2 regions of the Anoxybacillus sp. MB8 genome follow, and region 2 is predicted to be linked to the other one. Evidence: a T-box and tRNA genes for the amino acid it is inferred to sense, from the RefSeq annotation. Region 2 holds a T-box; the other holds one or more tRNA genes.
The links. A T-box is a leader RNA that pairs with one kind of tRNA and senses whether it is charged. The one in region 2 lies ahead of ileS (isoleucine--tRNA ligase), so its partner is inferred to be a tRNA-Ile.
Positions count from the first base shown of each region.

Region 1 (7,971 bases), on a different contig from region 2:
TAAAATACCGATTGTCGTCAAAATGGAAATGATCGCTGTCAATAATAGAAACTTTGGCATCAACCATTCAACAAATTGTTGTCCGTTTTGTTTTTTCTTATTTTCTTTAATCATATCACGGACGGAATATGAACGATTCCCATCTGTCATCGCCATAATATGAAAACCCCTTTCCAAATTCATGGCAAGATGAGAAGCGATCGTGGAGTCGCTTCTCATCTTTACGTGTCGTTATTTTAATCCTTCAATCTTTTTCAATTGCTCCTCATATTTTTCTTGTGGAAGTGCGACATAACCTACTTCTTCAGCAAACTCTGCACCATTTTCTAACAAGAATTTCGCGAAATCATACACTTGCGCTTTTTCTTTTAACGCCTTTGTGTTCACATACGTAAATAACGGACGAGAAAGTGGTGCATATTCACCGCTTTGAATTGTTTCGTGTGTTGGTTCAACAGGACCGTTTCCGTTATCAATTGGCACAGCACGTAATTTATCTTTATTTTCAACGTAGTATGCGAATCCAAAGTAACCGAGAGCATTTTTATCCCCTGCAATACCTTGAACAAGCACGTTGTCATCCTCAGATAATTGAGCTGTTTTGTTTAACGGTTGTCCATCTAAAATAACTTCATCAAAGTAGTCAAACGTACCAGAGTCATGTCCTGGTGAGAACAATTTAATTTCTTCGTTTGGCCATTCTGGACGAATGTCTGACCATTTCACTTTGTCATCGCCGTTTACTGCACCTGATGTGAAGATTTTCTTTAACTCATCGACTGTTAAATAATCAACCCAGTCGTTATCTTTATTCACTAAAACGGAAAGACCATCGAACGCAATTTGAAGCTCTTCAAATTCAATACCGTTTTGCTCAGCAGCTTGTTTTTCTTCATCTTTAATCGGACGAGAAGCGTTTGAAAAATCCGTTTCGCCTTTTGTAAACTTTTCAAATCCGCCACCTGTTCCAGATAAACCAACAGATACTTTCACATCTGGTTGTTCACCCGCATACGCTTCAGCGGCTGCTTCAACGATTGGGTACACTGTTGATGAGCCATCAACAACTACGTTTCCGCTCAATTTTTCTGCGTTACCTTCCGCATTTTCGCCGCCTTGCTCAGCGCCACCACCACATGCTGTTGTGAATGCTAGTACAGCGCTTGTTACACCTGCGAGTGCAAACCATTTGTTTTTCTTCATCTTTTGATTTCCCCCTACTTTTTCAATTTGTTTTTTGTTTTGTGCCACGAGTTATAGAATAATGGAAAGGTATTAAATTCGTTTTAAACGAATGTTAAGCTTTTGTAAATTCGCTTTCTTTTATCTTTCCATTGTTTGTTCCTCATTATTCAACGGTTCAGTAGGAGATGGTTGACCAGATTGACGTTGCTTTTTCAACTCAAAATACGCATCTAAAATTTTTCTTCCGATATAGTTATTAATCGGATAATGGTTTCTCGCATTTTGATATACCCATGGCACAACGACAGCAAACGCCACTTCTGGATTATTGTAAGGTGCAAAGCCAACTAACGTTAAATTGTATGTTGGCGTCATTCGTCTTGATTTAATCGGTCCATCATAAAACGCCTGTGCCGTTCCTGTTTTTCCTGCTGGATCATACGGAGCATTTGCGAAAAAGGCACGAGCCGTTCCGTTTGAACCGTGCATGACGCGATAAAAGCCTTCACGCACACGCTCAATATATTCTGTTTTCATATCAATTCGGTTTAACACTTTCGGCTCGAACGAGTAGATGATGTTACCTATTTGATCTTTTTCGCTAATTGGTTCACGAATTTCTTTGACAACATGCGGTTGAATGCGATATCCACCATTCGCAATCGTTGAGACGTATTGCGCCATTTGAATCGGTGTATATACGTCAAACTGTCCAATGGCTAAATCGAGCAAGTGTCCTGGAAGCGTACTTTGTCCCGGCCATCCGATAATTTCCCCAGGCAAATCGATGCCTGTTTTCACCCCTAAACCGAACTGATTAAAGTAGCGTCGCATAATGGAAAACGCTTCTTTTTTTATCGGTAGCGCTTGATGTGGGCGATACGTAGAACCGGCAATAGCAATCGCTGTTTTAAACATATAAACGTTTGACGACATTTCAAGCGCTTTTAAATCGTTCATCGGTCCTGGACGAATACCGCTATGCGATTTTTTCGTCGGCGTCCCTTTAATATATAACGGTTCGTCAATCAGCACCGTGCCAGGTTGAATGACACCGGTTTGAAACCCTGTCAATACGGTCGCACCCTTTACCGCCGAACCCATCGCATAAGCAGATGTAATCGTCCCAAGGGCATAATCTTTTAATACAACTTTTCCGTTTTCATCGCGTGTATACCGCTTCCCAGCTAACGATAAAATTTCTCCTGTATTTGGATCCATCATGACGACGAAAGCACGATCAAGCAATTCTGTTCCACTGCGTCGCTTCATTGTCATTAATTCTTCCTCAATAATTTGCTCGACGCGTTTTTGTAATTCCATATCAATCGTTAAAACGATATCTTTTCCACGTTGTCCTTGCGATATTTCAATCGTTTCAATAATGTTTCCTGCTTTATCAGTCACATTTTTTATTTTCGCCTTTTGCCCACGCAATACATCTTCATATTGTGCTTCAATATAACTTTTTCCTACTCGGTCATTTCGGTTATAATCGCGCGCTAAGTAATAGTCAAGCTTTTCGCGCGGCAACCCTTCTTCTGACGATGTTATATTTCCAAGCACTGTACGAAACGTATCACCATGTGCATATTGACGGTTCCAATCTGTCGTCACATCTACACCTGGTAGCTCCTCTAAATGCTCACTAACAACAGCATATTCTTCGTCCGTTACTCCTTCATTTTTAATCATTTGCGGGGTTAAAGCGTATCCTCTATTCATTTCCCGAAAAATAGCAACAACCTCAAGCTCACGTTCTTTAATCGTTTTTACATCTTCTTCTGTAATGCGCTCGAGTTGCAATTGATAAATGTCTTTATCTTTTAATTTTTTTTCTCGAAACAACTTCCATTCTTTTTCAGTAATTTTTTCTTTTGCTTTCTCTTCGTTTGTCAAAATCCAATAATCTTTTATATCTCGCTCTGTGACGCGTTCGGTCGACTTTTCAATATATGTGGCTAACTTTTTAGCTACTTCAATCATTTCCGATGGCTTCGTTGTTTGTGTGCGTGTATACGTAATCGCATGAAGCGGCTCGTTATCGACGACGACTTGATAGTTACGGTCATAAATTTTTCCGCGCGGTGCTGGTGTATGAACTGTGACATTTTCTGTGCGCTCGACTTCTTTTCGATATTGTTCACCATAAACAATTTGAATGACACCTAACCGTAAAATAAGCGCAGAAAAAAGTAAAAACACAACAAAAAATAGCACGTTTAACCGAAATGGCAACTGCATTCGTTTTTTCTTTTTCTTCGCTTTGTGAGCATGTTGTATTTGTTTCAAAACGCGCGAGCACCTCCTTTACTTGCTCCTTCCTCATTGTAAAAGAAACGCTCGCAAATTTCTACATCGAAAGTCGAATACGTCGCACAAAAAAATAAATAATGAAATGACCAGCTCCAACAATTAACATTAATGCTGGAATGGCCTCCTTTGCATCAAACAACGTAATGGCTAATAAAAACAATAAAACAGACGTCGCACGTCCCCCGTTTAAAAATAGTTCACGCATAACAATATATTCAATTCGCCATTCTTTCGCATGATTGCTTTGACCAATAACGTCAAATGTAAGCGACAAATATGGAACGAGTAAAATAGGATATCCGATGGCGATTAATGCGCCATAGATGATTAACTTTACATATGATAAATCAAAAATAATTAAAAAGACGGAAGCATACAACAGTACACCACCGAATAAAATGGCACGCAACCGCCATTGTCGCTTCATCCACTTCGACGCAAAAGAATACGTCATAAACGAAACAACTGCATTGACGAATCCAAATACACCGAGAGATTTTTCAGTTCCTGTCGCCATAAATAAAAAAATGGAAACAATAAACACAAACGTTCCTTCACGAAATCCTTGAAAAAAATGAGCGTTTGTAATCATTCGCCAATTTTTATTTTTCTTTCGCTCGTCATATACAGAACGAAGTGCAAATTGTCCTGCTGAACGCCGTCGCTGTAAAAAAAAAGCTACAAATGACAGCCGCAATAAATAAGCATAAAGAAGCTAAAAAAATGACCATATACCCGGTGAACTTCTCGCTTGAAGCAATAACCCACCCTGAAAGCGGTGGACCGATCATTCCTGCGACAGATGTCATCGCACCAAGCAATCCATTAAATAAATCACGCGTATTTGGTTCAGTGATTTCAAACGTTAATACGTTAAATGCGAGCCAATAAAAGCCGTAACCAATACCAAGCAAACCGCCGAGTAAAAATAAATGGTTCATCGCTCGATCACCGCTAAATAATACGACTAAAAAAAAGAATGCTAAAAACGTCACACCCATTCGTAACACAATGACACGATCGATCTTTTTTGCGATTTGACCGGCTACGATAAATGCAAGCGGCTGCCATGTGACAATGGCTAAATTATACACACCTAGAGCTTGAAAACTGTTCACTTTTTTCCAAACGTATACGTTTACAAACGTATTCGACAAGGCGATACTAAGGGAATATAATCCGCCAATTGCTAACAAAAGAAACAATTGTCGATGTGTGCGAACGTGCGCCACCATTCGTTTCCATTTATTCATAGGCAAACTTCCTTTCTTGACAAGTAGTTTGCCTACTCTTTTACAACGATATACAAAAAGAGCTCGACAAATTGTCGAGCCCTTCTTCATTATTTCGCTGCTGCGTAACGCTTGGCCACTTCGTCCCAGTTAACAACATTCCAAAATGCTGAAATATAATCTGGACGACGGTTTTGATATTTTAAGTAATACGCATGCTCCCATACGTCTAATCCTAAAATTGGTGTTTTTCCTTCCATCAACGGTGTATCTTGGTTTGGTGTGCTTGTCACTTCAAGTTGACCATTATGGACGACAAGCCAAGCCCAACCAGAACCGAAACGTGTTGCTGCCGCTTTCGAAAATTCTTCTTTAAATTTTTCGAAGCTTCCAAACGTACGATTGATTGCTTCAGCTAGTTCACCTGTTGGTTCACCGCCGCCATTTGGCGAAAGAATAGTCCAAAAGAGCGAGTGGTTCGCATGTCCACCTCCGTTGTTACGAACAGCTGTACGAATATTTTCAGGTACCGCATCTAAATTGGCCATTAACTCTTCAATTGTTTTGTTTTGCAATTCTGGATGACCTTCGAGCGCTGCGTTTAAATTTGTCACATACGCGTTATGATGTTTTGTGTGATGAATGTTCATCGTTTCTTTGTCAATATGTGGTTCTAACGCGTCGTAAGCATAAGGCAATTGTGGTAATTCAAATGCCATGTTTCATTCCTCCTCATTCATTATGTAATTGTTCACAAATGAAACCGATTAACTGGATTAAGAAACAGAAAAGTTTCATAAGTGAACCTACCTTAAGAGTACCAAAATACATCGAATGTTTCAAATTATTTGCAAAAAAACCTCGCTAATTTACTTAGCGAGGTAAATGGACCCTGCAGGACTCGAACCTGCGACCAGACGGTTATGAGCCGTCCGCTCTAACCAGCTGAGCTAAGGGTCCGCCATATCCGATGGTAATTTTAGCAAAAAAGGCGGAAAGCGTCAATACGTGCAACACACGAAACAAAAAGGTTGTGTACTAAATAGAAAAAGAAGTAGAATGAGAAATGATGACGCATAAAGGATGTGAATGATTATGTGGAAACGGTTGTTACAAAGTCTTTATTCTCCTGTACATATTGCACGCTTTCGTTTTCATCCAATCGGAAAGGCGATTAGCTACGTGTTTTTTTTGTCGCTTATTGCAACGTTACCGATTGCCATTTACTTTACAATGAGCATAAACAAAATGATCGGCTCAACGCATCAACTATTAAAAGAAGAGCTTCCTCCATTTGAAGTCGTCGATGGAGTATTGACATCAAACATACAAGAACCGATTGAACTTACGCATCCAAACGTGACCATTTTATTTGATAGCACAGGTACACTCACAACAGATGATGCAGAACGTTACACAAACGCGGTGGCATTTTTAAAGGAAGAGTTTGCACTTGTTGCTAATGGGCACGTTCAGTCATATCCGTATGCTTTCATGCAAGCGGAACGTTTCACAAACGAAGATGTATATGAATTTGCCCGCACGCTTCAATCGTTGCTTCCTATTGTGATTTCATTATCGTTTCTCGTGTTATACTTTTTCACATGCACAAGCAAATTTCTTTATGTTACCGTTCTTGCATTCATCGGGCTTATTTTTCGCGGCACGTTAAATAAGCGTGGAACGTACCGCCATATGTGGAGTATCTCTGCTTATTCAATTACATTATCAACCATCTTTTTTACAATAATGGAAACTCTACAAATTGTCGTGCCTTATGCTGTCGCTTTAGATTGGTTCGTTTCTGTCACGATTTTGTTCGCTTCCATCAAAGAACTTCCTTCTATGAAAGAAGCAGACCATTAGCCTGCTTCTTATAGTTTAAATGCTGCAGTCAGTGCGGATAATGATTGCGATAATTCATTTAATCGTTCACCAACACGATGCATATCATTCATCTGCTTCGTTTGATCGTACGAAACAGACATCATTTCTTCTGCGCTTGCTAGCGTTTGTTGAGCAACAGAAGCAAATGCCACCGTCACCGTCTCAATCATCGGCAATAATTGCTGAAACTGCTCCAATTCACCTTCCATTTGCGCCACGTTGCGATTGACGCGCTGAATTTCTTTTAACAAATGGTCAAACGAACGCTTTGCCTCATTTGCGGACGTGAGTTGATGTTGTAAATGTGTGACCATCCCTTCAAACTGGTTTGTCGCATGAATTGATACTTCTTCCATCGCAAAAATGGACGATGTAATTTCTTCCGTTGCCTTTGAAGCATGTTCCGCCAGCTTTCTCACTTCTGTGGCGACGACCGCAAATCCTTTTCCAGCTTCTCCAGCGCGCGCCGCTTCAATTGTTGCGTTGAGCGCCAATAACTTCGTTTGCTCGGCAATTTGTCGAATGACATCCACAACTTTTGTAATCGACGTCGAATGATGTTTTACACTTTGAATCGTATCGTTTACTTTTTTAAATTGCTCAGCAAATGAATGAATATCAGCAATTAAATGCGTCAGCCGCTTTTCCCCACCCTTTGAAGATTCGTTCATATCAGTCGCACTGGCTGAAATGTTTTTCACACTTACTAATACGTGTTGCATCCGTTTTTTCATCTCATCGACGCGATGAATGCTTTCGTCTGAAGCATTGGCCGTTTCTTCTGCCCCTTGTTTCACAGTAGAAATCGCTGCCAAGAGCTGATCGTTTGATTCAATGGCATGTTCAGACACATGCTCTAAGTCGCCTCCTGTGATAGCTAGCTGCTTTGTTGTTTCGTCCATTTCACGAATGACATTTTTCATGCTCGTCAACATCCGTTGGAAGCTACGCGCAAGCGAATCAATTTCTGGCGTTGTCGAATAAATATGTTCGTCAACCGTTAAATCTCCACGTGACAATCGGCTCATCGCATGACGAAGTTGGGCAATCGGCTTCGTTAATCCACTTACTAACCATTTAATCATGATCGTTGAAATAATGACGCTTATCATAATCGCTACGACGGTTAAATATGCAAGCTGTTGGATCGGCTTCATAAACTGTTCATCCGGCACAGCAACGACATATGTTCCTTTCAATTCTTGAATAGTTTTATAGGCAAATGTATATGTACGCCCGTTCCATTCCAAATGCGACACACCATTTTTTTGTTTCGTAATTGTTTGTTGGACGGATGTTGGTACATTGAGCTGTTCATTTCGCTCAAACGTTTTTACTTGTCTATCTCCAA
Region 1 covers NZ_RXXX01000010.1:39,584-47,554, forward strand. Annotated here, with positions in the region: gene pstC (phosphate ABC transporter permease subunit PstC) at 1-156, opposite strand, end outside; gene EKC99_RS05640 (PstS family phosphate ABC transporter substrate-binding protein) at 232-1,203, opposite strand; gene EKC99_RS05645 (peptidoglycan D,D-transpeptidase FtsI family protein) at 1,324-3,477, opposite strand; partial or broken gene EKC99_RS05650 (MFS transporter) at 3,539-4,754, opposite strand; gene sodA (superoxide dismutase SodA) at 4,844-5,452, opposite strand; tRNA gene EKC99_RS05660 (tRNA-Ile) at 5,620-5,693, opposite strand; gene EKC99_RS05665 (DUF1189 domain-containing protein) at 5,823-6,599, shown strand; gene EKC99_RS05670 (methyl-accepting chemotaxis protein) at 6,608-7,971, opposite strand, start outside.
Region 1: it has a tRNA-Ile gene. The T-box ahead of ileS (isoleucine--tRNA ligase) is inferred to sense a tRNA for this amino acid. The anticodon was not compared.

Region 2 (7,971 bases):
TTGAAAATGAAATTTTAATGTATTTACGGCGCAACAATAAAGTGCGCTCCGAAGTGTCATTTGACGAACCGTTAAACATTGACTGGGACGGCAACGAATTGTTGTTGTCGGACGTATTGGGGACAGAAGATGACGTCATTACGAAAGATTTAGAAGCAAATATTGATCGTAACTTGTTATTTCGCGCACTCGATCAATTAAGCGACAGAGAGAAACAAATTATGGAACTTCGCTTCGGTTTAACCGGAGGAGAAGAGAAAACGCAAAAAGATGTCGCAGACTTACTAGGCATTTCCCAATCATACATTTCCCGTTTAGAAAAGCGAATTATTAAACGATTGCGAAAAGAGTTTAACAAAATGATGTAATGCATATTTTTCCCTTCGAAGGAGATACTGAAAGCTGACAGCATCTCCTGCAAGGAGGGAAAGACATGACAAGAAACAAAGTTGAAATTTGCGGCGTTGATACATCGAAACTTCCCGTGCTGAAAAACGAAGAAATGCGTGAATTATTTCGGCAAATGCAAGCTGGTGACATATCGGCACGCGAAAAGCTTATTAATGGGAATTTACGGCTCGTATTAAGCGTCATTCAACGATTTAACAATCGTGGTGAATATGTCGACGATTTGTTTCAAGTAGGCTGTATCGGACTTATGAAATCAATTGATAACTTTGATTTAAGCCAAAACGTGAAATTTTCCACGTATGCCGTGCCGATGATTATCGGTGAAATACGCCGATATTTACGTGACAATAATCCGATTCGCGTATCCCGCTCGCTGCGCGACATTGCGTATAAAGCGCTTCAAGTGCGAGAAAAAATCATGAGCGAAACAGCAAAAGAACCGACGGCAGAAGAAATTGCGAAAATATTAGACGTGCCGCATGAGGACATTGTATTTGCGTTAGATGCGATTCAAGATCCTGTTTCGCTTTTTGAACCGATTTATAACGACGGTGGCGATCCGATTTATGTGATGGATCAGCTAAGCGATGAGAAAAATCGCGATACAAATTGGATTGAAGAAATTGCGTTGAAAGAAGGGCTTCGCCGTTTAAACGAGCGCGAAAAAATGATTATTCGTAAACGATTTTTCCAAGGAAAAACGCAAATGGAAGTGGCTGAAGAAATCGGCATTTCCCAAGCGCAAGTATCCCGTTTAGAAAAAGCCGCCATTAAACAAATGAATAAAAACATTCAATGGTAAACGACGCCTCCACCAAAAACGGTGGGGGCTTTTTATGTCGTGACTACAACAACTTGCTCATGCATACATATAAGTACATAAAATGAAAAAGGAGCGGAGAAACATGGTGAAAATTTCTGAATTACAACAAAAAGATGTCGTCAATGTCGCAAACGGCAAGCGGCTCGGAAATATTGGAGACATCGATATTAACTTAACGACCGGTCAAATTGAAGCCATCATTATTATCGGTACGGGAAAAGTGCTCGGTTTATTTGGACGGGCGGATGAAATCATCATTCCGTGGCGCGATATTGTGAAAGTGGGCGCTGACGTGATTCTCGTTCGATTAGATGGCGAGGAATAATTCACGTTTTCGGCAAGCTGTGATAAAATAGGAAAAAAAGTGATAAAATTGTACAAAGGATGTCGAATGATGAATGATATATTTCGCCAAGCGAGCGAATCATTGCTTTTATTTGATCAATGGGAACATGTCGTCGTCGCCTTCACAACAAAACGAGGGGGAGTGAGCACCGGACCGTTTGCGACGTTAAACGTCGGCATGCACGTGCAAGATGATCAAACCGTCGTGTATCACAATCGAAAAAAAGTAGCGGACGAACTGAACGTTTCGCTTGATCGCTGGGTATGTGCCGACCAAGTGCATGGCGTGCATATACAAAAAGTGACGAACGAGCATGCGGGAAAAGGTGTGCGCACGTACGACACCGCTTTGCCGCATACAGACGGGCTGTATACGAGCGAGCAAGGAATCATGTTGGCGCTTTGTTTTGCGGATTGTGTTCCGCTTTACTTTTTTGCGCCAAATAAAAAATGGATTGGGGTAGCGCACGCCGGTTGGAAAGGAACCGTTCACAATATCGCAGGCGAAATGGTTAAGCGATGGAATGAAGAAGGGGTAGATGCGCGCGATATTCACGTTGTCATCGGTCCATCGATCGGCCGTTGTTGTTACGTCGTCGATGATCGCGTCATTGAATTCGTCCAAAAGGCGCTAGTCAACTCGCCTCAATCTCTTTATAATGAAACAAGTAAGGGACAATATGCGCTCGATTTAAAAGAAATGAATAAACAACTACTGCAACAAGCAGGTGTTCCGAGCGAGCATATCGCTGTTTCATCGTATTGCACGAGCTGTGAGCAGTCATTATTTTTCTCTCACCGTCGCGATGGCGGAAAAACAGGAAGAATGATGGCGCTTATTGGCTGGAGGTGATGATATGACTGTTACACAACGTTTACAAACGATTCAACAACATATTGCTGAGGCGTGTGAAAAAACAGGGCGAAACGCATCAGATGTTCAAATTGTGGCAGTAACCAAATACGTAAGCATCGCACGGGCAAAAGAGGCGCTCGAAGCGGGCATCGTTCATTTAGGCGAAAGCCGGGCCGACGGTTTTTTACACAAATACGAAGCGATCGGAAAAGAAGCAACATGGCATTTCATCGGCACATTGCAATCGAGAAAAGTGAAACAAATCATTGATGACGTCGATTACATTCATTCGCTTGACCGTCTGTCGTTAGCGGAAGAAATCGACAAGCGAGCCAATCGGACGATCAAATGTTTCGTGCAAGTGAATGTGTCAGGCGAGCAATCGAAACACGGGTTAGCGCCGGAAGATGTATTGCCGTTTATTGAAACATTATCTGCTTTTTCACGTATTCAAGTTGTCGGGTTGATGACGATGGCGCCGTATACGGATGATGAAGCGACGATTCGTCGTTGTTTTCGGACGCTACGTGAGCTAAAAGAACGCGTGCAAGAAAAACAACTACCGCACGCCCCTTGTACACAGTTGTCAATGGGAATGTCAAACGATTATGTGATTGCGGTAGAAGAAGGAGCAACGTTTCTTCGGCTCGGTACATGTCTTGTTGGTGAAGAGGAGGTGGAGTAAAATGGGATTTGTGAAAAAAATTCGCGATTTTTTTGATTTAGATGAAGAAAAATGGGAAGAAGATGAGTATGAGCAAGAAGAAGTGGCCCAACAACCGAAAGTAGAACAAAAGCAAAACGTCGTCAGTTTGCAAAGTGTGCAAAAATCGTCCAAGCTCGTTTTATTTGAACCGCGCGCTTATGCCGAAGTACAAGAAATTGCTGACCATTTAAAAAATCGACGTGCCGTTGTTGTCAACGTTCATCGTGTCGATCGTGACCAAGCGCGGCGCATCGTTGACTTTTTAAGTGGAACGGTGTATGCGATTGGCGGAGACATTCAACAAGTCGGATCTACGATTTTTTTATGCACGCCAGATAATGTCGATGTCAGTGGATCCATTTCTATTGTTTCTGACGATGAACCGACGATAAAGAGGTGGTAAATTTGTATACAATTGCAAACTTTTTAGCAACAGTCATTGAAGTATATTCGTATGCGATTATTATTTACATTTTAATGTCTTGGTTTCCGAATGCGCGGGAAACGAAAGTGGGACAGTTTTTCGCCAACATTTGTGAGCCGTATTTAGAGCCGTTTCGCCGCTTTATTCCGCCGATTGGCATGATCGACATTTCTCCGATCGTCGCCTTGCTCGTTTTACGCTTTGCGACGGCAGGAGTTTATGGACTAGTAGATATGATCAGTCGAGGGTTGTAATGGACATTTATCAACATTTTCGAAAGGAAGAGCATCATTTTATTGATCTCGTTTGCGAATGGAAGCGGCTCGTGACGGAACAATATGCTCCGAAACTCACAGATTTTTTAACTCCGCGTGAACAACAAATTGTCCGCTCGATTGTCGGCAATCACGATGAGGTGCACGTTGCTTTTTTTGGCGGTTCATCGTCTGTAGAGCGAAAGCGTGCACTACTATACCCGCCGTACTTGCAACCGAATGAAGATGATTTTCAATTATCGTTGTTTTCCGTTCGCTATCCGAAAAAGTTTGTGACGCTTGGGCATCGCGATGTGCTTGGTGCCTTGTTGTCGCTCGGTGTAAAGCGTGAGAAGTTTGGCGACATCGTCATCGTTGAAGATGTCATTCAGTTTGTCGTCGCCAAAGAAATTGCGCCGTTTGTAAAAATGAACGTGACTTCGATTGGAAAAGCAAAAGTGTTACTAGAAGAACAACCGCTCTCCAAACTTCTTGATGTGAAAGAAGAATGGGAGGAAGAGACGTTAACCGTTTCTTCTTTGCGGCTTGACGCCATTTTAGCGCAATGTTTCCGCCTATCGCGCCAAAAAGCGCAAGCACTTATTGAACAAAGCTTCGCGAAAGTCAATTGGAAAACGGTTGACCAAGCGCATATGGAGTGCCGAGAAGGCGATTTATTGTCGCTGCGCGGGTACGGCCGTTGCCGACTACAAGCGATTGCTGGGCAAACAAAAAAAGAAAAATGGCGCATCGTTGTCGAAAAAGCAAAATAAAAGCAGGATTTTCGCGAGATATGTCGAATGAACACATACGTACATAAGATGGAGGTGGGCCACATGCCGTTAACGCCGTTAGATATTCATAATAAAGAATTTAGCCGAGGCTTTCGCGGATATGATGAAGATGAAGTAAACGAGTTTTTAGATCAAGTCATTAAAGACTATGAAATGATTTTGCGTGAAAAAAAACAGCTTGAAGAAAAGGTGCAAGAGCTGACAGAAAGGCTCAACTATTTTACAAATATTGAAGAAACGTTAAATAAATCGATTTTAATCGCGCAAGAAACAGCGGAAGAAGTGAAGCGAAACGCTCAAAAAGAAGCGAAGCTCATCATTAAAGAAGCGGAGAAAAACGCGGATCGCATCATTAGCGAAGCGCTTGCAAAAACGCGAAAAATTGCGATGGAAGTGGAAGAATTAAAGCGTCAAGCGAAAGTGTTCCGCAATCGGTTTAAAATGTTAATTGAAGCACAGCTTGATATGTTAAACAACGGTGACTGGGACCATTTATTAGATTACAAGCTTGATGATGAAGAGATACAAGAAATAGCAGAGTCTTGACGAGCGGCGTTGTTATTGCCTATAATATCGATTACAGTTATATAAGAAAAACGATGAAGGGGACAGTAGTTCTTTCAACAGCTTATTTCAGCGAGTCGAGGGCGGTGGAAGCTCGGCATAAGCGAAGGAATGAAAATCACCCCAGAGTTCCGTGCTGAACGAATAGTAGGCCACGGCGCGTCATTCCCGTTACGAATGTCGAGTGGACTATGGGAACATAGTCAATAAGGGTGGTACCGCGAGACCTTCTCGTCCCTTTTGGGCATGAGAAGGTTTTTTTATTTTCATACATAAAGGAGGTTAAACTCATGGATTACAAAGATACGTTACTGATGCCAAAAACTGATTTCCCGATGCGTGGCAATCTTCCGCAGCGCGAGCCGGAAATACAAGCGAAATGGGAAGAGATGGACATTTACCGCAAAGTGCAAGAGCGCACGAAAGATCGTCCGCTGTTTGTGCTACATGACGGACCGCCGTATGCGAACGGTGACATTCATATGGGCCATGCGCTCAATAAAATTTTAAAAGATTTCATCGTTCGTTATAAATCGATGAGCGGCTACTGTGCGCCGTACGTGCCAGGGTGGGATACGCACGGGCTGCCAATCGAAACGGCGCTCACGAAAAATAAAGGCGTCAATCGCAAAGAAATGAGCGTTGCTGAATTTCGAAAATTATGTGAGCAATATGCATATGAGCAAATTGACCGCCAGCGCGAGCAATTTAAACGACTTGGCGTGCGCGGCGACTGGGACAACCCTTACATTACATTAACGCCAGAATACGAGGCACAACAAATTAAAGTGTTTGGTGAAATGGCGAAAAAAGGGTTAATTTACAAAGGATTAAAACCGGTATATTGGTCTCCATCAAGCGAATCCGCGCTTGCTGAAGCAGAAATTGAGTATAAAGATAAACGTTCGCCGTCTATTTACGTTGCTTTTCCTGTCAAAGACGGAAAAGGGGTGCTAAATGGTGATGAACATATCGTCATTTGGACGACGACGCCATGGACGATTCCTGCAAACTTAGGCATTGCTGTTCATCCAGAGCTACAATATAGCGTCGTTGAAGCAGACGGTCGTAAATATGTTGTCGCATCCGAGTTGCTTTCATCGGTGCAAAAAGAAATTGGTTGGGAACATGTGACGGTATTAAAAACAGTCAAAGGAAGCGAGCTTGAGTACGTCGTGGCGAAACATCCGTTTTACGACCGCGATTCGCTCGTCATTTGTGGTGAGCACGTCACAACGGACGCTGGAACAGGTTGCGTCCATACGGCCCCAGGACACGGGGAAGACGACTTTATTGTCGGCCAAAAATACGGCTTAGGTGTGCTTTGTCCAGTTGACGAGCGCGGCTATATGACAGAAGAAGCGCCAGGGTTTGCCGGCATGTTTTACGATGAGGCAAACAAAGCGATTACGGAAAAACTACAAGAAGTCGGCGCCTTGTTAAAACTATCGTTTATTACCCACTCATATCCGCACGATTGGCGGACGAAGCAACCAACGATTTTCCGAGCGACGGCGCAATGGTTTGCATCCATCGATAAAATTCGCGAGCAACTGTTGCAAGCGGTTGAAGAAACGAAATGGGTGCCAGCATGGGGTGAAATTCGCATCCACAACATGATTCGCGATCGCGGTGACTGGTGCATTTCCCGCCAACGCGCATGGGGTGTGCCGATCCCTGTCTTTTATGCGGAAAATGGCGAACCAATTATTACAGACGAAACGATTGAACATGTATCGAACTTATTCCGCCAATACGGTTCTAACGTTTGGTTTGAACGTGAAGCAAAAGATTTACTTCCAGAAGGGTTTACGCATCCAGGTAGCCCGAACGGACGCTTTACGAAAGAAACGGACATTATGGACGTATGGTTTGACTCCGGTTCTTCTCATCAAGCGGTGTTGGAAGAACGCGCGGATTTACAACGTCCAGCCGACCTTTACTTAGAAGGTTCCGACCAATATCGCGGTTGGTTTAACTCATCGCTTTCTACAGCGGTTGCCGTGACGGGAAAAGCGCCGTATAAAGGCGTTTTAAGCCACGGATTCGTATTAGATGGCGAAGGACGGAAAATGAGCAAATCGCTCGGCAACGTCGTCGTGCCGGCAAAAGTGATGGAACAGCTCGGTGCGGACATTTTGCGCCTTTGGGTCGCTTCTGTCGATTATCAAGCAGACGTGCGCATTTCTGACAACATTTTAAAACAAGTCGCCGAAGTGTATCGAAAAATTCGCAATACGTTCCGCTTTATGCTCGGTAACTTATTCGATTTCAACCCGGCAGAACGCGTGGCGATAAATGAATTGCGCGAAGTCGATCGCTATATGCTCATTAAACTGAATCGTTTAATTGAAAAAGTAAAACAAGCGTACGAAACGTATGAGTTTGCGACTATTTACCATGAAGTGAACAACTTCTGTACCGTTGATTTAAGCGCGTTTTACTTCGACTTCTCGAAAGACGTATTGTACATTGAAGCGGCAAATAGCCATGAGCGTCGCTCGATTCAAACGGTGCTATACGATACGCTTGTGGCGTTAACGAAACTTGTTGCGCCAATTTTACCGCATACGGCAGATGAAGTATGGTCATACATTCCGCACGTAAAAGAAGAAAGCGTGCAACTTGTCGATATGCCAGAAGCGGTGCGTATGGATGATGAAGATCGCATCGTTAAAAAATGGGATGCATTTATGGAGTTGCGCGACGAAGTGTTAAAAGCGTTAGAAGTGGCGCGCAATGAAAAACTCATCGGTAAGTCGCTCACTGCGCACGTCATTTTATATCCGACAGA
Region 2 covers NZ_RXXX01000024.1:362-8,332, reverse strand. Annotated here, with positions in the region: gene sigE (RNA polymerase sporulation sigma factor SigE) at 1-368, shown strand, start outside; gene sigG (RNA polymerase sporulation sigma factor SigG) at 434-1,213, shown strand; gene EKC99_RS09525 (YlmC/YmxH family sporulation protein) at 1,317-1,559, shown strand; gene pgeF (peptidoglycan editing factor PgeF) at 1,629-2,432, shown strand; gene EKC99_RS09515 (YggS family pyridoxal phosphate-dependent enzyme) at 2,437-3,120, shown strand; gene EKC99_RS09510 (cell division protein SepF) at 3,122-3,544, shown strand; gene EKC99_RS09505 (YggT family protein) at 3,547-3,819, shown strand; gene EKC99_RS09500 (YlmH family RNA-binding protein) at 3,819-4,592, shown strand; gene EKC99_RS09495 (DivIVA domain-containing protein) at 4,656-5,159, shown strand; T-box leader at 5,204-5,419, shown strand; gene ileS (isoleucine--tRNA ligase) at 5,468-7,971, shown strand, end outside.